Regions from separate parts of the Cohnella cellulosilytica genome, predicted to be linked through region 4. Evidence: predicted binding sites of a transcription regulator. Region 4 holds the regulator's gene; each other region holds the start of a gene.
The links. The regulator Rex, encoded in region 4, represses fermentation and respiration genes when NADH is low (regulators of the CRP and FNR family bind a similar motif). The targets are predictions, from matches to a motif close to TTGTGAAATATTTCACAA.
Positions count from the first base shown of each region.

Region 1: ACFFT4_RS05495 (cytochrome ubiquinol oxidase subunit I) is a predicted target of Rex. The motif match lies at 4,451-4,468, and genes of this name have one in related genera.
Region 2: ACFFT4_RS22655 (formate/nitrite transporter family protein) is a predicted target of Rex. The motif match lies at 4,266-4,283, and genes of this name have one in related genera.
Region 3: ACFFT4_RS03885 (DUF1641 domain-containing protein) is a predicted target of Rex. The motif match lies at 3,005-3,022, and genes of this name have one in related genera.

Region 1 covers NZ_JBHMDN010000008.1:133,525-139,518, reverse strand. Annotated here, with positions in the region: gene cydC (thiol reductant ABC exporter subunit CydC) at 1-186, opposite strand, end outside; gene cydD (thiol reductant ABC exporter subunit CydD) at 183-1,913, opposite strand; gene cydB (cytochrome d ubiquinol oxidase subunit II) at 1,913-2,926, opposite strand; gene ACFFT4_RS05495 (cytochrome ubiquinol oxidase subunit I) at 2,913-4,325, opposite strand; gene ACFFT4_RS05490 (FixH family protein) at 4,605-5,096, opposite strand; gene ACFFT4_RS05485 (PepSY-associated TM helix domain-containing protein) at 5,117-5,994, opposite strand, start outside.
Region 2 covers NZ_JBHMDN010000033.1:30,555-36,548, forward strand. Annotated here, with positions in the region: gene ACFFT4_RS22635 (alpha/beta hydrolase) at 1-611, shown strand, start outside; gene ACFFT4_RS22640 (sensor histidine kinase) at 669-2,102, shown strand; gene ACFFT4_RS22645 (response regulator transcription factor) at 2,237-2,896, shown strand; gene ACFFT4_RS22650 (YwaF family protein) at 3,154-3,876, shown strand; gene ACFFT4_RS22655 (formate/nitrite transporter family protein) at 4,344-5,123, shown strand; gene ACFFT4_RS22660 (L-lactate dehydrogenase) at 5,144-5,994, shown strand, end outside.
Region 3 covers NZ_JBHMDN010000007.1:185,391-191,384, forward strand. Annotated here, with positions in the region: tRNA gene ACFFT4_RS03870 (tRNA-Gln) at 1-64, opposite strand, end outside; tRNA gene ACFFT4_RS03875 (tRNA-His) at 70-144, opposite strand; gene ACFFT4_RS03880 (NAD(P)/FAD-dependent oxidoreductase) at 1,299-2,477, opposite strand; gene ACFFT4_RS03885 (DUF1641 domain-containing protein) at 2,516-2,956, opposite strand; gene ACFFT4_RS03890 (LytTR family DNA-binding domain-containing protein) at 3,227-3,523, opposite strand; gene ACFFT4_RS03895 (helix-turn-helix domain-containing protein) at 3,678-3,905, shown strand; gene ACFFT4_RS03900 (DEAD/DEAH box helicase) at 3,924-4,874, opposite strand; gene ACFFT4_RS03905 (hypothetical protein) at 4,889-5,374, opposite strand; gene ACFFT4_RS03910 (hypothetical protein) at 5,349-5,603, opposite strand; gene ACFFT4_RS03915 (hypothetical protein) at 5,694-5,994, opposite strand, start outside.
Region 4 covers NZ_JBHMDN010000012.1:276,585-282,578, forward strand. Annotated here, with positions in the region: gene ACFFT4_RS09610 (hypothetical protein) at 1-192, opposite strand, end outside; gene ACFFT4_RS09615 (cell wall elongation regulator TseB-like domain-containing protein) at 1,009-1,533, opposite strand; gene ACFFT4_RS09620 (amidohydrolase) at 1,530-2,834, opposite strand; gene ACFFT4_RS09625 (redox-sensing transcriptional repressor Rex) at 2,831-3,490, opposite strand; gene ACFFT4_RS09630 (ATP-dependent DNA helicase DinG, 3'-5' exoribonuclease type) at 3,487-5,994, opposite strand, start outside.

The DNA.
Region 1 (5,994 bases), on a different contig from region 4:
ATACACCATTAACACGTTTTCAGGACGAAGACTCGAACGGGAAATCAGTTCGCCGGATGTGAACATCAACGCCGCGGCACAGCCCGCGGCCGCGGTTCCAAGCAGTACGGCAAGAACGATCGCTCTCCAGGAGCTTCTTCCGCCCGTCAACAGCCATCCGTCGTGCTTGTCCAGCCGTTCCTTCATGCCTGTGCCCCTCCCTTATCCAGCAGGCCCCCGTAAATGCCGCCGAGTCGCCGAAGCTCTTCATGCGTTCCAACCTCGACCACTCGTCCTTTCTCCATTACCCATACCGCCTTCATTTCCTTCATCCAGTGCAAACGGTGAGTGGCTATAATCACCCGTTTGTCGGACAGGACCTCGAGCAGCGTCTGCTTGAGGTCCCACTCCGTTTCCATATCGAGATGCGCCGTCGGCTCATCCAGTAGAACGATCGGCCGATCGCTCACCAGCGCGCGCGCCAACGCGACCCGTTGGGCCTCTCCTCCGCTAAGCTGCCGACCGCCTTCTCCGATCGGTTCGTCGATACCGTGAGGCAATCCGCGAACCAGCTGCTCCAGCCCCGCCGCTCGTATGGCCCGCTCCACTTCTTCCGAGCCTGCCGAAGGCTCGTAAAAGCGGATATTATCGGCCAATGACAGGCTAAAAATATGCGGGTGCTGGGGAAGATAGACCATACGCTCCAGCCACCTTCTCCGCGTCGCCCCCTCCATCCGTCGGCCGTCGAGCAGCATTTCCCCAGAAGAAGCTTCGATCAGTCCTCCGATCACTCCGAGCAGCGTCGTCTTGCCTGCGCCGCTTGCGCCAGCGATTCCGATCCAGCCCGCACCCGCAGTCCAATCCAATGTAATCCCCTTCAGCAGAGCTTCTCCTGCAGGCGCCGAAACGACAACTTGATTGAGCGTCAATGTCCCTGGCGCCTCGTCGTTCACTCTCCTCGAGGAGTTTCCGGAATCCGGGAAATTCGGAGCGAATGCCCCCTTCGACACCTTCTTGAGCTCCTTCCAAGCCTCTTTGCCATCCAGGGAAGCGTGATAATCCGCCCCTAATTGTCTGATCGGAACAAAAAATTCGGGGGCAAGCAGCAGCACCGCAAGCGCTCTCTCGAAGACTACGCTTCCGTCGATAAGACGAAAACCGAGCCCAACCGCGACTCCCGCTATAGCCAGCATGCTGAAAATATCCAACGACAGTGAGGAGAGAAAGGCAATGCGAAGGGTCTTCATGACCGTATGCCTGTATCTTTCCGCCGTTCTCGCGATCAATCGGCCGTGCTCCCGGCTAACGCCCAAAGCCAGCAGCGTTTCCAAGCCGCGCAAGGTGTCGGCAAAATGACCGGCAAGCCGCCTGAACGTCTGCCACTGGCGATCGGCCTGCTTGCGAGCGGCCAACCCAAGCACGATAAAAAAAGCGATGATAACCGGCATGGCAAGCGAGAGAATGATTCCGGATGCGCAGTCTAATCCGAAGACGCACAGCAGGATGACCAGCGTCGCGACCGGAGTGTCAATAGTGCGAAAAATGGCCAGTTCCAGATAGACGCGAAGCTTATCCGGACCTTCCATCGCCAGAGCGGTCAACTCGCCGCCGCCTTCCTGGGCAGCAAACCGCGGACCTCTGGAGAAGACGGCCGAAATAAAACGCTCTCTTTCCTCTTCGGCATGCAGCTCCGCGAAGGATCCGGCAGCTGTCTGCTGAAGCCAGGCCAACGTTTGGCGCGCGAAAAAAACGATCACGAACAACAACAGTGAACCTAGAGCATCCCGAATAGGACTTCCTGCGAACAAGAGCGAAATCGCTTTTGCCAGGAACAACGCTTGCGCTACAACCGCTCCCGCATGGAACGCGGAAACGGCCGTCAGCTTGAGCGCAAGCCGTCTGAAGCCTGAAAGCGCAAACCAGTTTCTGTCCATCAGTATTCCAGATGGTCGCGGTTCGTAATTCGCTTATGGAAAACAAAGTAACTCCACGCCTGATATCCCACGACGAAAGGAAGCAGAACGACAGCAACGACTGTCATGGCGCGCAGCGTATATTCTCCTGAAGCGGCGTTAAAGACCGTCAAAGCGAATTCATCCGCCATGGAGCTGACCATGAGACGCGGAAAAAGTCCGATAAACAAAGTCGCAAAGAGCAGTACAATTTGGAAGCCCGTCATGACGAACCCCCAACCCTCGCGACCGCGACGCAGAAAGAAGCCTGCAAGCAGAACGGATGCTGCCCCCAGAACAAGGGCGAGAATGAGCCAAAGTTCGCGCCTTGCCGCCAGATCCGTGGAATAGACGGTCAAGACGGCAAAGCCGGACAACAGCGCAGCCTGCCAGGGAAGCCAGCGCAGCGCCTTCGTCCGGGCTCGCTCCCTCAGCTTCCCTGAAGTGCGGAGAGAAAGAAAAACCAGCCCGTGAAGCCAGCATAAGCCGACGACAACCGCGCCGCCAAGCAGAGAATAACCGTTGAAAATATCGACCAGCCGCGCGTTCATCTCCATGTCTCTTCCGATAGGAACGCCTTTCAGCGTGCCGGCAAACAGAACGCCGAGAAGCAAGGGCGGAACGAAGCTGCCGATCCAGATCGCCGCGTCCCATAGCTTCCTCCAGCCTTCTCCCTCCGCCTTGCCTCTGAATTCGAAAGCGACGCCGCGACAAATGAGCGCAAGCAGTACGAGAACCAACAGCGAATAATAGCCGCTGAACAGAGTCGCATACCAATGGGGAAATGCCGCGAACATCGCTCCGGCCGCCGTAATGAGCCACACCTCGTTGGCGTCCCAGAACGGACCGATTGTATGAATGACGGTGCGGCGCTCAAGGTCGTTGTCCGCGATCCGACGAACAGCCATGCCCACTCCGAAATCGAATCCCTCAAGAAAGAAAAAACCGGTAAAAAGCACGGCGATCAGCAGAAACCATATTTCATTGAACGACATGCTCTTGTCCCCCTTCCCTTCGATAAGGATCGAAAATCGTTTCTTCACCGGAACGCTCTGCCGACTCGGGTCCCTTGCGGGCAGTACGATAAAACAGCCAAGCCGCCAGTCCCAGCAGAAGGATATAGATAGCGGTAAAAGCGACCAGCGAAAATCCGACCTGCCCAGCGCTTACGCCGGGCGAAACCGATTGCTCCGTGCGAAGCAATCCAAATACGGTCCAGGGCTGTCTTCCGATCTCCGTCATGATCCAGCCCGCGGTGTTTCCGATGAAGGGCAGCGATATTCCCGCCACCATCAGAAACAGATAAACTTTCGGAAGCTGGCCCGCTTTGCGGCGCAGCATGAGATACAGCCCGTAAAGACTGAGCAGGATCATGCCGCTTCCCGCGCTCACCATGATCCGGAAACTCCAGAATGTGGTCTTCACGGGGGGGATATAGTTGCCCGGTCCGTAAACTTGTTCATATTCCGCTTGCAATTCCTTCATGCCCGGCACGGAACCGTCGAACCGACTGTACGACAGGAAGCTCAACAAATAGGGGACCTTGAGTTCCCAACGATTCTCTTGGGCTTCGTTATCGATTGCCGCGAATACGGTCCATGGAGCCGGGTCCGCGCTTCTCTCCCACAAGCCTTCGCTGGCCGCCATCTTCATTGGCTGCGTGTCCACCAAGTACTGCGCCTGACCATGCCCGAACTGCGCGATCGCCAGCGAGGACACCGCGCCCACGATCAGCCCGATTCGGAGCGACGTCTTGAAGAAATCCGTCTCTTCTCTTCGCAACAGCTTCCAGGCGCTGATTCCGGCGACCAGGAACGCGCCCGTCGCAAATGCGGCAAACAGCGTATGCGGAAATTCCCATAATAGCTGGCCGTTGGTAAGCAGCGCAGCCAGATCGGTCATTTCCGCTCTCCCGTTGCGGATCGCAAAGCCCACCGGACGCTGCATAAACGAATTCGCCGCCAGAATCCACAGCGCGGACAGCATCGTACCGATTGCAACGAGCCACATGCAAGCCAGATGTAAACCTTTGGAGAGGCGCTCCCAGCCGAACACCCAAAGCCCGATAAAGGTCGATTCCAGAAAAAATGCGAGCAGAGCTTCGATTGCCAGAGGAGCTCCGAACACATCGCCCACAAAGCGCGAAAAATCAGACCAATTCATCCCGAACTGAAATTCCTGCAAAATGCCCGTCACGATGCCCACGGCAAAGTTGATAAGCAGGAACGTCCCCCAAAACTTTGTCAGACGCTTGAATCTTTCATCCCTTTTCACGACGTACAGCGTCTCCATAATCGCCACGATCAATGAAAGACCGATGGATATGGGAACGAACACAAAATGAAAAATGGTGGTCAGCGCAAACTGAAGCCTGGCCAATTCGACGACTTCCACTCCATCACTTCCTCCCGCGTTATTTCTGGCTCCGGAGTTCTCCTTATTATAAGAAAAAGGATCGTCCGGTATATGGCCCGAAAGAGGGAGACGCGTGAGCGTTCTGTGACAGGGTGGAGACAGCTATGTGAAAACAGTTACAATCAAGTGAACTTCCGAGAAATCGTTGTTCTTAAGAAATAAGTCCCAATTGTTCCGCGTTGTACCGCAAAATTTCGAGCAGCGTTTTCATCTCGGAGTCGGGGTAGCTTCTAAGCTCGATTCTCTCCGCATCCACGCTCAATGACCATGGTGACCGCCTTCCGGTATGGCGACCTCTTCATCGCCTGCATGCTCCAATTGCGACAGTCTCTCTACGGCTTCCTCGCCGATGGCCACTCGTTTGGCCGGCATCGCCTCCAGATTGGCGGAAGCGATACGGCTTTGCACGATATACAATCCTTCCGCTCCGAATACATAATTCGCCGCGTATACGCCCGGCGTTTGTTCTCGCGCAGGGACCGTCAACGCTCCCGCTGGATCGTCTTCGGGCCAGACGACGAATTCCGCTTGATCTGCTTGAAGCAGCGGCTGCCCGTTTTTCTTCACCTCTACGGACAGCAAAACTTCCGATTGGGCATCCGCCGGAGCCGGCGCGCTCAGGTCGACGGTCAGATGGGGAGCGAAACCGCGTTCGTCTCTTCCTTCCGTGTCCGATGTACAGCCTCCGAGGGCGATTGCAAGAACGGCGAGTGCCAGACCATTGCGGACAGACTTAAATTGAAACTTCATATCTTACCCCCACCCTCTTCTTAAGCTGAGAACCAGTGCCGCAGCGTCTTGATTCTGCGAATGACGAACCAATCAAGTAGCACGACGACGATCAGCGACAATCCGACAAGCGGCATGACGACGCCGCACACAACCATCAATACCAGCACGGCTACCGAAACCTTGCGGTTTTTGGATCGGTTCGGCGCGCCAAGTCCGTCGGGCTTGCGTTTACGCCACATGAAATATGAACTGATCGAGACAAGCACGAGTCCCAAGGCGGCGAACAGACCGAGCAGTTGGTTGGCCAATCCGAACAGATGACCTTCATGAAAGGCGATGCCATACGAGATCAATTTGCCCATAATGCCGTAGTCGGCGAAGCGCACATCGGTCAACACGGCGCCGCTGTATTGATCGATATGCAGCGTCGCGCTTGTGTCAGGCTTGTCGTGCGAAGTCGACACGGTGAATACGCCGGTTTCCCCGCGGGGGAGCGTGATCGTGTAAGGCTTTAAGACGTCCAGCTTGTCGGCAATACCGGCAACGTCGTTGACGGTCAGCGCCACATATCCTCCGCTTGCGGACGACGCCGGCACAGACAAGTTTTCCGCGGCCCAGGGGAGATCCTCGGCAATATCTTTCGCGACCGTAGTCGACTCCGGTTTTGCGCCGAAGCTGTAAGCATAAGGAGGAACGTTCGTACGGGTGGAGTCGGCCAATTCGCTGATCCGCGGACCAAGTACGCCGGACCAAGGCAGCCCTGACAATATCATCACGACAAGCACAAGCGAAATCCAAAAAGCCGGCACGGCATGCAGATCGCGCCAGAACATTCGGCTTCCCGGCTTGCTCAGCCGGGGCAATACCGTGCCCCAGATATTCTTTTTGCCGCGAGGCCACCACAAAATCAACCCGG
Region 2 (5,994 bases), on a different contig from region 4:
TGAACGGCATCGGCCTGGCCGCGTTCGTGCTGCGCTACCGGGTCGCGCCGTACCGGCATCCGAATCCGCTGACCGACGCCCGGAGAGCGGTGCGTTACGTGCGCCATCATGCCGGGCAATGGGGGATCGATCCGGGGAAAATCGCCGTGCTCGGCTTCTCCGCCGGAGGGCATCTGACCGTGTCGGTCGGCACCCATTACGACGGGGGCCGTCCGGATGAGGAAGATCCGGTCGAACGGGAGTCCTGCCGTCCGGATGCGATCGTTCCTTGTTATCCGGTCGTCACAATGAAGCGCCCGCATACGCACGAAGGGTCTTTGCACAATTTGTTCGGCGAGAATCCCGATCCTTCGCTTGCGGATTCGTTCAGCAACGAGACGCAGGTGACGCCGGACACGCCTCCGGCCTTCATCTGGCATACGGCCGACGACGAGGCCGTTCCGGTCGAGAACGCGCTGCTGCTGGCGGGTGCGTACAGCCGGAACAAGGTGCCGTACGAGCTGCACGTCTATGAAACGGGAAGCCACGGATTGGGCCTGGCGGAGGGAGACCCGCGCATTGCGACGTGGACCGAGCTGTGCGGGTCCTGGCTGATCAAGCGGGGCTGGTGACGGCGCCGGTGAAGAGCCCGGCGGCGTCGCGGCCGGGATGAGATAGGAGCTGCGTCAATGTTATTCGTCTGGATCGCGCTATGGGCGGTCGCGCTTATTTTGCTGCTCGCGGACTCGCGTTCTCCCGTCAACCGGAGGCTGAGCGCGGTCGCCTTGTGCGGAGGAGCGGGAGCGCTCTCGGCGACGCTCTCGGAAACTTTTATTCCGTATATTCGCGAGAATCGCCCCCATGCCGGCCTGGAGGACGCGCTGTATTCCGTGCAGGCGGCGGCTTCTCTGACCTCTTATTACGGGCTGCCGTATTTCCTGCTGCTGTTCGCTTTGGCTTACCGTCCGGTCAGGCTGCGGGGCACGATGCGTTGGACGGTTCCGCTGCTCCTGCTGCTGCCGATCGCCTACTGTCTCGCGTTTACGCCTCCGTATAATGAATATCGTCCGGTCTCCCACTCGCTCGTCGTCTGGTGGGCGGTGCCTTATTTTCTGCTTGCAGCCGGGATCGTCCTGTCCAAAAAAACGGGTCATCGCACGTTGTCCCACACGCATTGGATGATCTGCCTGGCCGTGCTGCCGACGGCGCTGCTGTCGATGGTGATGAGCTACGTGCTGCCGAGTCTGGGCATGCTGCGAATGTGGCGGTACAATGTGTGGTTCGTCGGTCTCGGCGTCGCGGTGTTCCTGATCGGACTGTTCACGTACGGATTTCTCGGGATGAGGCTGCTCGTCGACAGGCGGCGGCTCGATTCTACGCTGCGGGCGGTCACGTCGGGGACGGCCATTCTCCACCATGCGATCAAGAACGATGCGGGGAAAATGCGGCTTTTTACCGATAAAATGAAGAGCTACGCGGCGTCGACGAACCAATCCGGGCTGCTGGAGGATCTGGAGGTCGTGCAGAGGGCTTCGAGCCATATTCAGGAGATGATCTCCCGCGTGCACCGGCGGACGGAGGATTTGGAGATTCGGCCGCAGGACGTTCGGTTGGACGAGCTCGTTCGCGAGACGATCAAGCCGTTCGTGCCGCGCTTCGGGCAAGTGCGGCTGGAGCTCGACCTGGCGGAGGGCTGGAGCTGCCGGATCGATCCGGCGCAGACGGGAGAAGCTCTGGGCAACGTCGTGTCCAACGCGTTGGAGGCGATGAATGGGCAGGGCGTTCTGACCGTATCGTTGAAGGAAGGCAAGCGGGAGCTGACGCTGGAGGTGCGGGACACGGGACCGGGGATGAGCAAGGATCAGGCTGCTCAGGCGTTGGAGCCGTTTTATACGACAAAAGGCGGGGCCGGCGGGTTCGGTCTCGGGCTGCCGTACGCCTATCATGTCATGCGCAAGCACGGAGGCTCTCTGCATCTGGGCAGCCGGCCGGGCTCAGGTACGAGCGTGTACATGGCGTTTCCGAAAAGGAGCGTTGGGGCGGTTAAATCGCCGCATTTGCCGCTATCCCGTCCGGTCAGTAAACCGGCGGATGGGGCGCCTGCGGCTCGGGAGGAAAGCTAGCTATCCCGTTCGCTCAGGCTATCCCGTCCGATCAGGAGATCGCTGGAAGGGACGCCGGCAGCCCGCGATGAAGCTGGCTGTCCCGTTCGCTCAGGCTATAGTCCGCTGTCGATAAGGAAGGAGATGCTATGTGGATGGAACTTATCAAAGTCGGAATCGTCGAGGACGACAAGGATTGGCTTCGCGGCCTGCGCGCTTATTTGGACGGCCAATCGGATATTGAGGTTACATTCGCGACTGACGAGCCTGGGGTGTTGCGGGAGGAACTGGCTTCGGGGCGTTTTGCGGCGGATGTGGTGCTGATGGACATTATGCTGCACGGCGAGCCTGAAGGCGTTCGGTTGGCGGAGGAGGTAGCGGCGGCTGCGAGAGCCCGCGTCGTTATGCTCACCTCGATGGAGGAAAAGGAGCTGATCTTCCGTTCCTTCCAGGCGGGAGCGATCGACTATCAGATCAAAAGCGACTTTGAGTCGCTTCCTGACGCGGTTCGCGCCGCGGCAAGAAGGGAATCCCCGATCAGTCCGGCGGCGGCCGAACGGATGCGCGAGGAGTTCCGGAGGCTGAAACAGCTCGAGCGCGAGTTCGAAAAGAAAAAAATGCAGGACCTGATCACGCCCTCCGAGCTGGAGCTGCTGAAGCTGATCGACAAAGGCTACACCCAGACGGAGATCGCAAGCCGCCTCGTCCTGTCGATTCGCACGATCAAAAACCACGTCAACCACATCCTAAAAAAGCTCGGCTCCAAAGGCTCCAAAGAAGCCGCCCGCGAGGCGAAGGAAAAGGGGTTATTTTAAAGCTGCCAGCCCGACGAACTTCCGCCCAATAGGGTCGTCCCATGTGCTAGCGACGTTTAATCCACCTGCACTCCCGGAGCATTCCCTCAAGCAACATACTTTACTGATTTCCCAAGAGCGACTGAACTCCGGGGCGGCGACGAGGTACCAAGAGAAGTTGGTACTTTTTTTTGCGCGCCGATTTTCTAGAATGAAGTTAGCGGAAGTAACGCACAATTTCCAAATAAAGCCTACGAAAATGGGGAGGATGAACGAATATGGCGACAGCGGGTTTCGAACCTTTCTCGGCGGCGCACGCGCTGGGGGTGGCGATGGCGGCGGCGATCGTCGTCGGGATCGTGCTGTTTCGCAAGCGGCTGCGAACCCCTCGCGCGAATCGCCGTGTCAGGCATATCCTTGTCGCGACGCTCGTCGGCTGCGAGCTGTCGCTGCAAGTGTGGTACGGAATGACGGACAATTGGGGCCTGTATTCCTTGCCCTTTCAGCTCTGCAGCGTCATGATGTGGCTGTCGGCGATCGTGCTGCTCACGCGCAGCCGCAAGCTGTATGAGGTGACGTTTTTCCTTGGCATCGTCGGCGCGCTGCAAGCGCTGCTCACGCCCAATCTGGACGCGGGATATCCGGAATTTCGCTATTTTCATTTCTTTATTGCGCATGGCGCGATTATTGGAGCGAGCGTGTTCCTGACCGCGATCGAAGGCTACCGTCCAACAACGGCCTCGGTTTTCCGGGCGCTCGGCTGGCTGCATGTCATTGCGGTTCCCGCCGCTGTTACGAACGCGCTCGCCGGCACCAACTTTATGTTTCTGGCCCGCAAGCCGAGCACGGCGTCCCTGCTCGATCTGCTGGCCCCTTGGCCGTGGTATTTGCTTGAACTCGAACTGGTTGCGCTCGCGCTGTGCTTCCTGATGCTCGGCATCGTCAGGCTGGTCGACCGCGCGCTTCGTACCGACTCCGCCCAAGCGTCCCGTCCCCGGTAACCGGAAGGCGCCCAAGCGATTTTTTTTCGCGGCAGGGAGCCGCTTCGTCCCGCAGATGGAATAGGATTCGCATTCCTGGAGGAAACCGCAGCGGGTCAGTCGAATCCGCAGCACATTGCGGAAGGCTTTCTCCGTATCCACAAGGGGAGTAGAGTTCTCATTGCATGAAGGAAACCGACAAGCTTCCGTCGAATGTTATTCGCAGCATTTTCTAGGTTCGCGGCATTTCTCGGAGGGGGCCGCGGGGGACTTGCGGGGAGCCAGAAGCCGCGCTTAACGTGCCGGAAGCCGCATCGAACGAGCTGGAAGCCGCATCGAACGAATTGGAAGCCGCCTCCAACAAGCCGGAACCCGATCTCGCCCCGGAATCCAAGCCCGACGAAGCGAAAATGTGAATCCTGTTACATTCAAAGGGAAAGGAATGTGGTAAGTTTTCTACTACGGCAAGGCGACAGGAGGGGACGTCCGTGGAGACGGAGGCGCTGCAGAAAGTTGAACAATTGGCTTTGAAAAAATCCCGAATCTACGAACAGAGCTTGCTTCGCTACATCGCGCGTTCCATGCTGGCCAGCATGTTCATCGGCTTCGGCGTTATCGTCGCCTTCAAGACGGGCAGCTATTTTTACAACGTGCAGTCCCCGATGACTTATCCGGCGGCGGCCGCCACGTTCGGCTGCGCGATCATTCTGATCTCCTACGGCGGGGGAGATTTGTTTACCGGCAACACGTTCTATTACAGCTACGCGGCGCTGCGCCGCAAAATGAGCTGGACGAGGACGGTAAGGTTATGGATCGTCAGCTACGCGGGCAACATTCTGGGAGCGGCGGCGTTCGCCCTGCTCATCTACACGACGGGGCTGTTCGAGGAATCGTCGGTTAACGGCTTTCTGCTCAGCGTCGTCGAGAAAAAGATGCACGCTCCGGCAATGGAGCTGTTTTTTCGGGGAATTCTGTGTAACTGGCTCGTCTGCCTGGCGTTTTTCGTGCCGATGTTCATGAAGTCGGACGGGGCGAAAATGTTCGCGATGATGCTGTTCGTCTTCTGCTTCTTCATCTCGGGCTACGAACACAGCATTGCCAACATGTGCACGTTCGCGATCGCGCTCGTTCTGAACCATCCGGGAACGATCACCTGGGCCGGCGTCGCGCACAACCTGATTCCGGTAACGCTGGGCAATCTCATCGGAGGCGGGCTGCTGCTCGGCTACATGTACTACTACGTTAACAAACCCTTTATGGAAGAATAGAAATATCGGAGGCTGGCCATATGACGACAAACGCGAAAAAAACAAGAGTGGTTATTATCGGAGCGGGAGCGGTCGGATCGACAACCGCGTATACGCTGCTGTTAAGAAATCGGATGGACGAGCTCGTGCTGATCGACGCCAACCACGAGAAGGCTGTCGGAGACGCGCTGGATATGAACCATGGCATGCCGTTCCTCGGCGGCGCCAAAGTATGGGCGGGCACGTACGAGGACTGCCGCGAAGCGGATATTATCATCATCACGGCGGGGGCGGCCCAGCGCGACGGGGAGACGCGGGTCGATCTGCTTAAGCGCAACGTCGCGATCTTCGACAGCATCGTTTCGAGGGTGATGAAGGTCAATTCCCACGGCATTCTGCTGATCGCTTCGAACCCGGTTGACATTATGAGCTACTTTTCCTGGAAGAAGTCCGCTTGGCCGGTCCACCGGGTCATCGGCTCGGGCACGCTGCTCGACAGCGCCCGGTTCCGCTACTTGATCGGCGACAAGCTGAGCATCGATCCGCGCAGCGTTCATGGGCATATTATCGGCGAGCACGGAGATTCCGAGCTTCCGCTGTGGAGCCTCGCGAACGTGGCCGGAGCGGAAGTGAAGCTGACCGCCGAAGAGCGGGACGAAATCTTTCTGAACACGCGCGACGCGGCTTACCAGATCATCAGCGCCAAGGGAGCGACTTATTACGCGATCGCACTGGCCCTCGATCGGATCGTCACCGCGATTCTGCGCGACGAAGGCGCCGTGCTCAACGTCTCGACGCTGCTGCAGGATTACCACGGGGTATCCAACGTGTTCCTCGGCGTGCCGTGCGTCGTGGATCGGACCGGCGTCCGCGAGGTCATGGACATCCCGAT
Region 3 (5,994 bases), on a different contig from region 4:
GGCAGGAATCGAACCTGCGATCGATGATTCAAAGTCATCTGCCTTGCCGCTTGGCTACCGAGCAATAATTGGGGAGACCAACCAGACTCGAACTGGTACTAACGGAGTCACAAACCGCCGCGTTCGCCCTTTCGCCATAGTCTCCAAAATAAAAAGCTATCCGTTGTCCCCCGCCTCGCTCCCCCGTTGAAACCGGGAAAGAAGGATTCGGAAACCGGATAGCTCGAATCGCGCCGCGAGATTGCTCCCGCTTAGGAGAAGCTGCGACATCTCTGCCGGAAATCCGGCCATCGATGCCCTTCTCTCGCGAATCGGCTATCCTCTGTTTCGATCTCATGATCCTGCTGACGCCAATTCCGTTCGTATGGATACAAATTGTTTTTCATGGGACTCGCCTCTCTTTCAAACTGAGTTTTTGTTGCGATATGTACTTTGGAGGGATCAAGTATAAAAAAAGACCCCTGTCGCCGCCGTCTTCTCCTATGCTTAGGCTTGTGCCCCATAGAAAAAGACTGCCAGCCTCGGCAGTCTTTACAAGAACGCTATGTATGCGATCGCGAACGGAGTCAGGCTGTAGCATACAGCCGGCCAGCCGCAACGGATCCTCTGCGCTTGTAAAGAAGGCCTCTATGAAATGGAATGCGGAATTCATGCGTCTCCAGCCACTGCTCATGGAGCTGTTCGGCATAGACTGCCGGCTGGTTAATCCAATCGAGTCGATTCATCTCTTGCATGGTCCCGCACTCCTTTCCAGATTCAAGATTTGTTGGTAATCCTAACATCTCATCTTTAACCATGTCAACCATTTTTTTCTTAAATCGCAGAGGGAAAAGGTTGGAAAGGTTTTTGAAGCACACGATCCGCCGCATGTTTATGCGATGACCGCGGATTGGATTCGAACCAATTTACACCGCCGAAGTAACCCTTCCGAGCGCCTCTGCAACTCTGCGAATCCGCCGCCTTGCGGCCTCGGCTTCACCACCTGATTTTCCCTGATAATCGGGGTCTCGAACAGGGCGGAAGTATGGCAAATCTGGAAAATGACCGATTTTTTCACCATTGGAGAAAATGCAAAAACAGCCGCGACCCGACAAAATGCCGAATCGAGGCTGCTTCGTTTGTGCTGCGATTTGTGCTAGGGCGTGTATGCATACTCCGAGGACAGCAGATTATGCCGAATTTTCGTTCCATGCAAGGAACTTTTGCGAAGGCGTACCGGGGGTACGTCAAGCAAAAGTGACGCAGCAGGGGGCGAAAAGGCGGTGAAAAATGCCCCTGAGCGGGTTTGCATACACGCCCTAGTAGGCAAGCGTGAACAGTCCGTTAATGTGGCTCAAATAGCGGGCGTTGCTCGCTTTTTTCATCAGGGACGCCGGAAGTCCGCGCAGCTCGATGCCCGTCTCGCCGACGGAGCCGATGCCGTCTTTCCGTCCAAGACTGGCCAGCGTACCGGAGAATACCGGTTGGAAGCTGTCCATTGTCATGCCCTTGAAAGCCGCGGCGATATTGGCGCCGACAAGCTCGCCCATCTGCCAAGCCAATTGTGCGGTCGGCGGATAAGGCCGGCCCTCCGGCCCGAAAACGACCGCGCAGTCGCCCGCCAGAAAGACGTCGGGATGGGACGTGGATTGCAGCGCTTCGGTGACGGTTGCGCGGCCGCGATTAACTTCGATGCCGCAATTGGCGACGAGCGAGTTGCCTTGTACGCCGCCGGTCCAGACCAGCGTGTTCGTGTCGATCGTGCGGCCGTCCTTCAAGGTAACCGTTTGGCCTTTCACTTCGGTGATCGGAAGGCTCGTCAAGAATTCCACGCCGCGTTTCTCCAGGCTGGTCACGGCCCGTTGAATGAGCTCCGGCGAGAACATCGGCAGAATGGTCGGCATCGCTTCGACCAGATAAAGCGAAATATCCGTGAAATCAACGCCGTTCTGGCGGCAGATAGCCGGCAGCTCGTCGGCCAGTTCGCCTACCAGCTCCACGCCGGTCAGACCGCCTCCTCCGATGACGAACGTCGCGTCCGCTTTATTTTTCGATTGGGCATAGGCTTTGATCCGTTCCTTCACATGGGCGAAAATACGGTTCGCATCCGACACCGATTTCAGGATCAGACTATTCTCTTGCAGTCCCGGAATGCCGAAATAGTTCGTTTCGCTTCCCATCGCAAGCACCAGCGCGTCGTAGCGGTAAGAGGTTCCGTTGGTCAACGCCACCTTCTTGCCTTCGACATCGATCGCTTGCACTTCCCCTACCGCGATATTGACCTGTTTGCCCTTTAACAATTTCTCCAGGGGCAGAGCTACCGCTTTCTCCGACACGTTGCCCGCGGCCAGCCGATGCAGCTCCGTAATAATCTGATGCGTGCCCGCGCGGTTAACGACCGTAATGTTCGCCTCGCCAACCGTCAAATGCGCTCTTGCGGACAGGGCGCTAAGCAAGCCGCCGTAACCGCCCCCGAGAATCAAAATTTCTTTGCTCATCTATAGTCCTCCGTTCTCGCCTGTGTATGGGTCTCTTCTTAGTTCTGGCTTTGCTTTCTCTCGCCCAGGATGTTCAGATAAGCCTGGCTGAAACGAAGCATCTTTTGCAATTCCGGATCCTTCAGCAGCTTCAGCATGCCGAATACGCCAATCGTTTCGCTGCTGCTCTCCGCCCGGTCGCTCGCTTCGATTGCCGCGGACGCGTATTCCTTCACTTTCTCTCCCAGCGGCTTGGCGACTTCCTGAATGCCGCCGACGATATCCTGAATCAGCACGCGATCCGCGGCCACCTTCTGGGCGACATCGTAAATATTCGTCAGCACGGACATCATCTCGGCCAACTTCGGCAGTTGATCCACCAAGACGGTAATCGCCTGCTGCACTTCCGGTTTCATTAATTGATCCAGTACATCCAACTTGGCAGCCGCTTCGGATACGGCCGTCTCCCGCTCGACACTCGCTACAGTTGCTTCGGACATTCTGTTTCCTCCCCTAGGTGATGTCATAAATCCTGATTTAAGCATAAATTGTGAATTAAATCACATTGATACCTATATTTTACCTCATTAATGACATTTCGTATAGGTAATCCGGTGGAATCTTTCGCTATATTTTATATTTTTTTTCGTATGGGGGCCGTTTCATTGGAAATCGTCCCAAAGAAGCCGGGGAATTAAAGCATTTCATCTCCCTGATCATTGAAAAATTTTTGATAAGCTTACTTTCCACCCGTGTTTAACTTCGCTAAGTTAATAACCTTCAGTTTTATGTTTCAGCAGCTGCTTCTGCGCCCTCTCCGATACTGGAATATTCACATCTCCCTCAGATACCGCTACTTTGATCACACGCAAGCCCCTATCCAAGGATATAATTTTCCGCATGTTCACGACCGTACCTCGATCCATTTGCAAAAAACCTTTCTCCCGCAATAATTCGGACCACTCCCCAAGTCGAGTTATCGCCCGATACTTGCCATCAAAAGTGTAAAACAGCACTTCTCCGTAACCGTCGGTTTGCAAGTATACTATGTCCGCTACATCCAACATCCGATGCTCTCCGTTTGAGGCGATTACTTGTAGGATCATGGGCTGGCCTCATTTCTAATTTCCAAAATGAAGATTACGCAATTGCGTACCGGAACAAAATTCATTATATGGTACGTTTTTGCGTATAGTCAATATTAAAGTTGGAGTGAGGTCCATGGCCAAAAAAGTAATCGTCAAAATACATGCTTTGATCCGACAACGCGAGATATCCCTAAGAGAGCTTTCACGCTTATCTGATGTTCGACACGCCGCCTTAAGCGAGCTAGCCACCGGCAAACGCGCTAACATCAACTTCTCTCATATCGAAAAAATCGCCGATGCCCTGGGCATCAACGATATCCGGGAGATTATCGATTTTGTTGAAGTGGAGGATTTTGAATAGTAAGCGAACAGTTGCGCTTCACAACTCCGCTCCCTTATACCCCATTTTGCGATAACCTTTAATTCGTTTCTTGTACATGCTCATTAACATCGGTACCTGAAGGTCAATATAATCGTAAATCTTGACCTCACGCTTATTCGCATGGGAACGATGCAGCCGACCGGCATATTGCTGCAAGGTTCCGGTCCACGAAATCGGATGAACGAGAAACAATGTGTCCAACCGGGAATCATCAAAACCTTCACCAATTAGCTTCCCGGTCGCAATAAATACTCTCTCTTCATCATCTGAAATACTGGCTATCTTCGCACGAATAGCGTCTCTTTGCTTCTTCCCCATTCCGCCTTGCAATACGATCACGTTCTTCGCAAATGGACGCAAGCGTTCTGCGAAATATTCCGCATGTGCTCTTCGCTCTACTAGCAGCAACGGCGATCTTTTCTCCTCCAAGCAATGAAGAAGATCATCGAAAATCATCGTATTGCGCGCTTCATCCTCTACAAGAAATTGGTACACTTCCTGTATCGACGGATTTAATACGTTGGACGGCAGACGGAAATCGGTATAACGCGGCACTACAGATAATGCAAATCTTCGCGATCCCGTCAACATTTTCGCATCCACACGAATACGAACAGGCCCTAACTGCATCATGACGATGGCCTCTTGTCCGTCTTGACGTTTTGGCGTAGCCGTCAGCCCAAACACATATCGCGCTTTTGACTTCAATAAAACTTGCTCGAAGCTAAACGCGGATAAATGATGGCATTCGTCGACGATAACCTGTCCATACTCCTCTATCAGCGAGTTTACTTCTCCTTTTCGGTTCAAACTTTGAATGACGGCGATATCTACAATATTCGTCCGCTTATTTTTCCCGCCGCCAATCCACCCAATAGCATCCTTAGGCATACTCAAAAAGGTTTGCAGCCGCTCTTTCCACTGTTCCATAAGCTCCCGCCTATGCACCAAAATCAGCGTATTTACTTTGCGACTGGCGATAATATTGGAAGCGACAACCGTTTGCCGAAGCCTGTAGCTGCAGACAATATCCCAATATCATGCGCGAGTATGGCCTTCGCCGCCGTATCTTGCAGCATCGTTAACTCTCCGTCAAATCGAACGTGAATGGCACAGCCGGAAAACCGTTTATCCTCAACAACAACCTGTGATCCATTTTGCTCAAAAAGATCCAAAACCGCACTTAAACAACCTCTAGGAAGCGCGATATGTTGGGGCAAATCCTCTGCACAGCTTATCACTCTCGGTTTACCGTATGTGGACAATCTCATGGCCTGAGTTTTATAAAAATCAGGGTTCGAGAATGAAGCAAGCCTCATAAGGCGATTAATTGCGGAAGTAGGCAAATCTGCTTTTTCTACGTATACTCGATCAGCCAACACAATTTTTAGTGTGCTTGGCAAAGAACACGTTAACAGGTCGTTATCGCGTTGAGAACTGGTATACATCATCTCTCCCCCGAAAGTAGCTCCGATACAAAGCAAGCTTCTTTCCTACCGTCGAACATTGAGTGACTTTAGCATCAGTGTTCGAGACGTTGAGTAATGAGGGCGAATGTTCCGAAGGGGTTTCCTCTTCAATACGTTCTTCGGTTAGAGGTTTTAGCTGGCGATTTTCTTCTCTCAATCGGTCGATTTCGCGCAAAGCCGCTTCATGCTTTTGATAGATATCGTCCACGATGTCACACGTATCCTTTCGGTACGTCTAAGTTCGATATCTATAGTTTACCTTATAATTCAGTGTAATATGGACTGGCATGTACAGGAACTATCGGAAATCCCATTGAAACCTACTGTTCGCTTCTTCCGGCTCCTCAGAAGGCGCCGTTGCAAACAGACTGAAATCATTATTTATCCGCTCGTTTTCCTCCCACGTAATACCGTATGGGAATCCCCATCCCGTGTAACCCGCGATATAATAATAAGTTTCATCCTGCCATGGCGTTTCAATTCTATCTGCAAGCTTTTTGTTTCTTCGGGCTTTTCTCTTTTCATTTCTACCTCGAGCACTCGCGCCTTTTCTTCCATCGGCGATCTCTTCTTTCGTCAAGGGAACCTGCAGCAACCGA
Region 4 (5,994 bases):
AAGCTCGACGCTGATCCTCACGAGCGCGCCGGTCATATCGATGTTCGCGGCTTCGACGCCGGGAACCGAAACCGCGACCTTGTCCAGCGGTTTCTCGATGCCGTAATGGCGATAGGCGAACCATCCTCCGAATAATATGGCGGCCGTTAATGCCGCCGTTATCGTAATGGGCAATAGTTTGATTTTGTTCATAAGCCGATCCCCTCCATGTTTTGAACTAAGCTGGCGGCGGCAGCGATCGGTACTGGTTTGGCGCTGTATTGATGCTGGGTTGGTGCTGTATTGATGCTGGGTTGGTGCTTGATGCTGGGTTGGTGCTGGGTTGGCACCTTGGTTAGTGCTGGTTTGGTGCTGGCTCCGTACTGGTCAAATAAGGTCAAACGAAACTCTCGATCCAATCGGGTACAACTAAAAGTATATCAGGAAATGATAGACGAATCGTTAGACGATGTCTGGCAATTCGGGCAGTTAAAAACAATTTCCGAGGTGAAAAACTGGAGGAACGATACTCGAAAGAATCGCACATCGGCGCTCAAATGGGGCGAAATTGGAGGACGATACTCGAAACAATCGTACATCGGCGCTCGAATGGAGCGAAATCAGGGGACGATACTCGAAACAATCGTACATCGGGGCTCGAATGGAGCGAAATCAGGGGACGATACTCGAAAGAATCGTACATCGGCGCTCGAATGGAGCAAAATCAGGGGACGATACTCGAAAGAGTCGTACATCGGCGCTCGAATGGAGCGAAATTGAGGGGCAATACTCGAAAGAATCGTACATCGGAGCTCGAATGGGTCGGAATCGGAGGACGATACTCGAAAGAATCGTACATCGGAACTCGAGGTGGCTCCCCGCAAAGTAACATCAAGCTTCGAAGCTTGGCGTCACTATGCGGGCCCACTATGCGGGGAGAGCCTGCAACATAAGGAGATAGATGCGGCCTGTATCATTCCATCGATAAATTGTTTAGTACGTGCTTTTTTCCGACTGGAGAGTCGTCCGTTACTGAATAGATAATACATAAGTTCGGATCAGCGAGCCGTCCTCGAACGAATAGAAATCGAGCGATTGGCGGTCCTCGCTGCTTTCGTTCCAATAGCGGATTTCCCAGGCGGGCTGACCGTTAAACCAGGCGGGCATAATCCGGATCGGCTTTCCGGTATGAGCCGCGGCGAACTTGTCCAGCATCTGCCGCTCGTTCAGGTTCTCGCTGGCTTTTTTCCGCACGACCTCGTTCTCCAGCTCGAACACGGTCCACTGCTCGCCGCCCGCATCTTCGCCCGTCACGATCCACACCGTTTCCTGCCACGTGTGGCGGTCCGAGTCAAGCACCTTGACCAGCTCGCCCTGCTCCTTCGCGACCCGAATCGCCTGGTTCTCGGCCTTGCGATATTCGGAATCGGCCGAGCTGATGAAGAGCACGAACGAGACGGCGACGAACACGACGAATCCGGCGACAATGACAAGCCACCTGCCGGGAGTAAGGGAGGGAAGCACCCGCTTCCCTTCGCTCCGGCCCCTGTTCATGCCCGCAGCCTCCGGTAGCGGCTTTCCGCCTCGGCCATGATTTTCTCCTCGTCCAGCGTCGTCGGCCGGCCGTCGCGCAGCAGTTGTTTGCCGTCCACCCATACGTGAACGACATCGGAGCCTCTGGCCGAATAGACGAGATGGGATACGTAATCCGTACGCGGCACGAAGTGCGCCTGCGCGATATTAACGGCGATGAGATCCGCTTTGAAGCCGACTTTTAATTGCCCGACAACGCCCTCCAGCCCGATCGAGCGAGCTCCGTACAGCGTGGCCATCCGAAGCGCCTCTGTCGCCGGAACGGCGGTCGGATCGCCGCTTACGCCCTTGTGCAGCAGCGCCGCGGTCGTCATCTCCTGGAATAGGTCGAGGTTGTTGTTGCTCGCCGCGCCGTCCGTTCCGAGCGACACCGTGACGCCCGCCTTAAGCAAATCGGGCACGCGGGCTACGCCGCTCGCCAGCTTCAGGTTGCTGATCGGATTATGGGATACGGCCACTTTCCGCTCGGCCAGCAAAGCGATTTCCTCGTCGTTCAGATGAACCGCATGAGCGACCAGCGCCGGTCCGCCGAACACGCCGAGACGGTCCAGATGCTCGACCGGACGGCAGCCGTAATCGCGCACGTTCTGCTCGACCTCGGCAAGCGTCTCGGACATATGCGTATGCAGCGGCACATTCAGCTCGCGCGCCGCTTCCACAAACTTCAAAATAAAGTCGGGGGGACAGGTGTACGGAGCGTGCGGCGAAATCATCACGCGAATCCGGTCGTCCGCCTGGCCGTGCCATTCCCGCGCGAAGCGAATCGCGTCCTCCAGCTTCGCTTTCTGCTCCTCCTCCGAGCACAGGCCGATGACGCCCCTGGCCAGACTCGCTCTTAGCCCGGAGGCTTCCGTCATCTCGGCGACTCGCCGCGAATGATCGTACATGTCGACGAAGGTCGTCGTTCCGCTCTTGATCATTTCGACGGCAGCCAGCGCCGAGCCCCAGTAGACGTCGTCTCCGGTAAACTTCGCCTCGGTCGGCCACATATGGTTTTGCAGCCAATCCTGCAGCACCAGATCGTCGGCCATTCCGCGCAGCAGCGTCATCGCCGCATGGCCGTGCGTATTGACAAGGCCGGGCATGAACAATAGCCCTTTCCCGTCCACCGTCTCGGTCGCCCGGGCCGTCTCCTCCTGCGGCGCTTCCCCTTCGCCCATCGCGGCGATTTTTCCATTTTCTACAGCCAGCCAGCCTTGAAACTCCGGCAAATTCTCATCTATGGTTACAAACGTGCCCTGCTTGATCAACAGCCGCGTCATTGCTCCACGTCCCTTTCCGGCTCTTCCTCGTTTTGGTGATCCATGTAATAGGCCAAGCTGAGCAGCTCGGCGGTAAAATCGGCGTTATGGATGCGCACACCCGGAGCCGCCTTCAATACGACGGGCGCAAAATTGAGCAGCCCGCGGATGCCTGCCGCGACGAACCGGTCGGCGACGTTCTGCGCCTCGCCGGCGGGCACCGTAATGATCCCCACGGCAATATCGAGCTTGCGCACCGTCTCCGACAGCTCCTGCATCGGCTGGACCTTCAGATGATTGATCGAGGTTCCGGACTTGCTTACGTCCGCGTCGAACACGGCGACGATCTTCATATTGTCCTTGATATACATGTTGTAGTTGCACAGCGCACGTCCCAGGTTGCCCGTTCCGACCAGAGCGACGTTCATCGTCTTGTCCAGCTTCAAAATCTGGCGGATTTTCTCGATCAGGTAATCGACGTTGTAGCCGACCCCTTTGCGGCCGAATTCGCCGAAGTAAGCGAGATCCTTGCGGATCTGCGCCGGGTTCAGGTCCAGCTTCTCTCCGAGATCCTGCGAAGATACGGTTTGAATACCGCTGAGACTAAGTTCGTTTAAGTAGCGCAAATAAATCGGCAGCCTTCTGACGACGGCTTCGGATATTTTGATCGGCTTCATCGCATGTCCCCTCTCTCTTGCGCGGCGGCCGCGTTATTGTCGCCGTCGGCTTCCGGATTCAACCACGATTTGATTCTCGACGTCATGCCCGCCAGCGGCAGATGTTCCATTTTCGGTCCCGGCAGCGAGTATAGAAAATATTTTCCGTAATTCGTGTCGATGACTCTCGTATCGTACAGAATAACGATACCCTTGTCGTTGGCCGTTCTGACGAGACGGCCGAAGCCCTGCTTGAATTTGATGACCGCCTGCGGCAGCGACAGCTTCATGAACGGGTTCTGCTTCTCGGCCTGAAGCTTCTCGGACTTCGCCTCGGCCACCGGATGGTTGGGAGGCTGGAACGGCAACCGGACGATCGCCAGGCAGGTCAGCGCGTCTCCGGGCAGATCGATGCCTTCCCAGAAGCTGCTTGTCCCGAGCAGCACCGAAGCCGGCCGTTTCATGAATTGCTGGGTCAGCCGGCTTCTGCTGCCGTCGTCCACCCCTTGGCCGAGCACCTGAATTCCGACCGGCTCAAGACTGTCCTTGAGCGGGCCGTGAACGTGCCTCAGCATGCGGTAGGAGGTAAACAGGACGAGCATTCTGCCGCCTACCGTTATCGCGGCGTCCCGCAGCGAACCGATCAGCGCCTCGACGAACGCCGCTTCGCCGTCCCTGCCCTTGATCCCCGGAAAATCCCGCGGAATCAGCACGAGCGCCTGCTCGCGATAGCGGAACGGGGACGGCAGCATCGCCGTCTTGAGGCGGCCGCGCTGCTCCGCGTCTCCCAGGCCGAGCTGCTCGGTCACGTATTTGAACGACTTGTCGATCGTCAGAGTCGCCGAGGTCATGACGACGCTCGCCTTCTTGTCGAACATGCCTTCCTTAAGCAGCCCGCTGACGTCCGCAGGCGCCCCGTAGACGCTGACGGAACGGTTGCGGTACTGAGAGTGCCCCTCCGCCCAATAGACGAACTCGGGCCGCCCCAGCGTCACGAACGACTGCGTATCGGCGCGAATGTTGGACAGGTCCTTCAATACGCCTCCGAGGTCGGTCAACAGGCCCTGCACGGTCAACTCGTCCGTTTCCTCGCGGATTTCGACCGTCAGCTTCTCCAGGGGGCGAATCAGGTCCGACAGCAGCTGGATGACGTTGTTGCCGTCCACGCTGAGCGCCTCCCATTGCGCAGGAAGATCGGTTGGCTTGATTCGCAGCGTGAAGCTCCCGGTTTCGTCGGCCGGTGCGTTGGCGGCAAGCATCGCGAACAGCGCCTCCATCCAGCGTTCCCAGGCGTCGCGAATTTCCGGTGCCTTGGGCAGAAGCAGTTCGAGCTTCTCCGTCCACGCTCCGGCGTAATCGGAAGGCATCTCCCCAACGGAGCCGATCAGCTGCGGAAGCAATCCCGTGCGAGCGTCCTTCCACAGCCGCTGAAGCGGAATCATCAGAGAGGAATAGGACGTCTTCTGGCCGAGGTGACTGCTGGCCACTTCCTCCAAATGGTGCGCCTCGTCAACGATCAGCCGATCGTAGGCCGGCAGCAGACGATGCTCGGCTCTCATGTCGGTGAACAGCAGGGCATGGTTCGTAATGATCAAATCCGCTTTGCCCGCTTCGTTGCGCGCCCGATGGTAGAAGCATCTTCTGAACCAGGGGCACGCCCGGTTCAGGCAGGAGGCCGCGTCGCTGGCGACGGCCGCCCATTCCTCGCGGCCCCGGCCCCCGACGTTCAGTTCCTCCGATTCGCCGCGGGTCGTCTCGCCGAGCCATACGGTCATGCCCGCCCGGGAGACGGCCTCCTCCTTGCCGAGCGCGTGCTCGGGAATCTGCTGCCGGCTCTCGAACTTGCGCAGGCATAAATAGTTGCTTCTGCCTTTGAATACCGACGCCTTGAAAGACATCGGAAGCACCTGCTGAAGCAGCGGCAGATCCCGTTCGCGCAGCTGCTCCTGAAGCTGGATCGTATGCGTGCTGACGACGATTTTTTTCTCTTCTTTCCGCCCATAATAGAGAGCGGGAAGCAAATAACCGAGCGACTTGCCGGTGCCCGTTCCCGCTTCCACGAGCAGATGGGAATCGTCCTGCAGCGCCTCGCGCACTTCGCGGAACATAATGTCCTGGCCCTCGCGGGACTCGTAGCCGGGGAATATCGTCTGCAAGCCGCTGCGCACCGTTTCCAAATAACGCTCGAAATCCATGTCGGGCCAATCGGCGGAGGACGGAGATTCCTCTTCGCCGGAAACGTTCGCCTCGTCGCTCCAATCCCCGACGTTCATCGCGAACTGGCGGAAATGATGGATTCCGTCTTCCGGCAGAGGCGGCTGCGTCTCCCTCCAGGCGACCGCGTCGGCGATCAGCCAACCGAGATCGTACCGGTCGGAATCGAACATCGCATGCAGACGCTGAAGCGTAAACATCGGCAGCGTTCTCAGCTTGTCGCGGCAGAGCAGGAACAGCTGCGCCGTGGCGACCGCGTCGCTGTCGGCCTGATGCGGCCGTTCGTGGACAATGTCCAGCGCCTGGGTCAA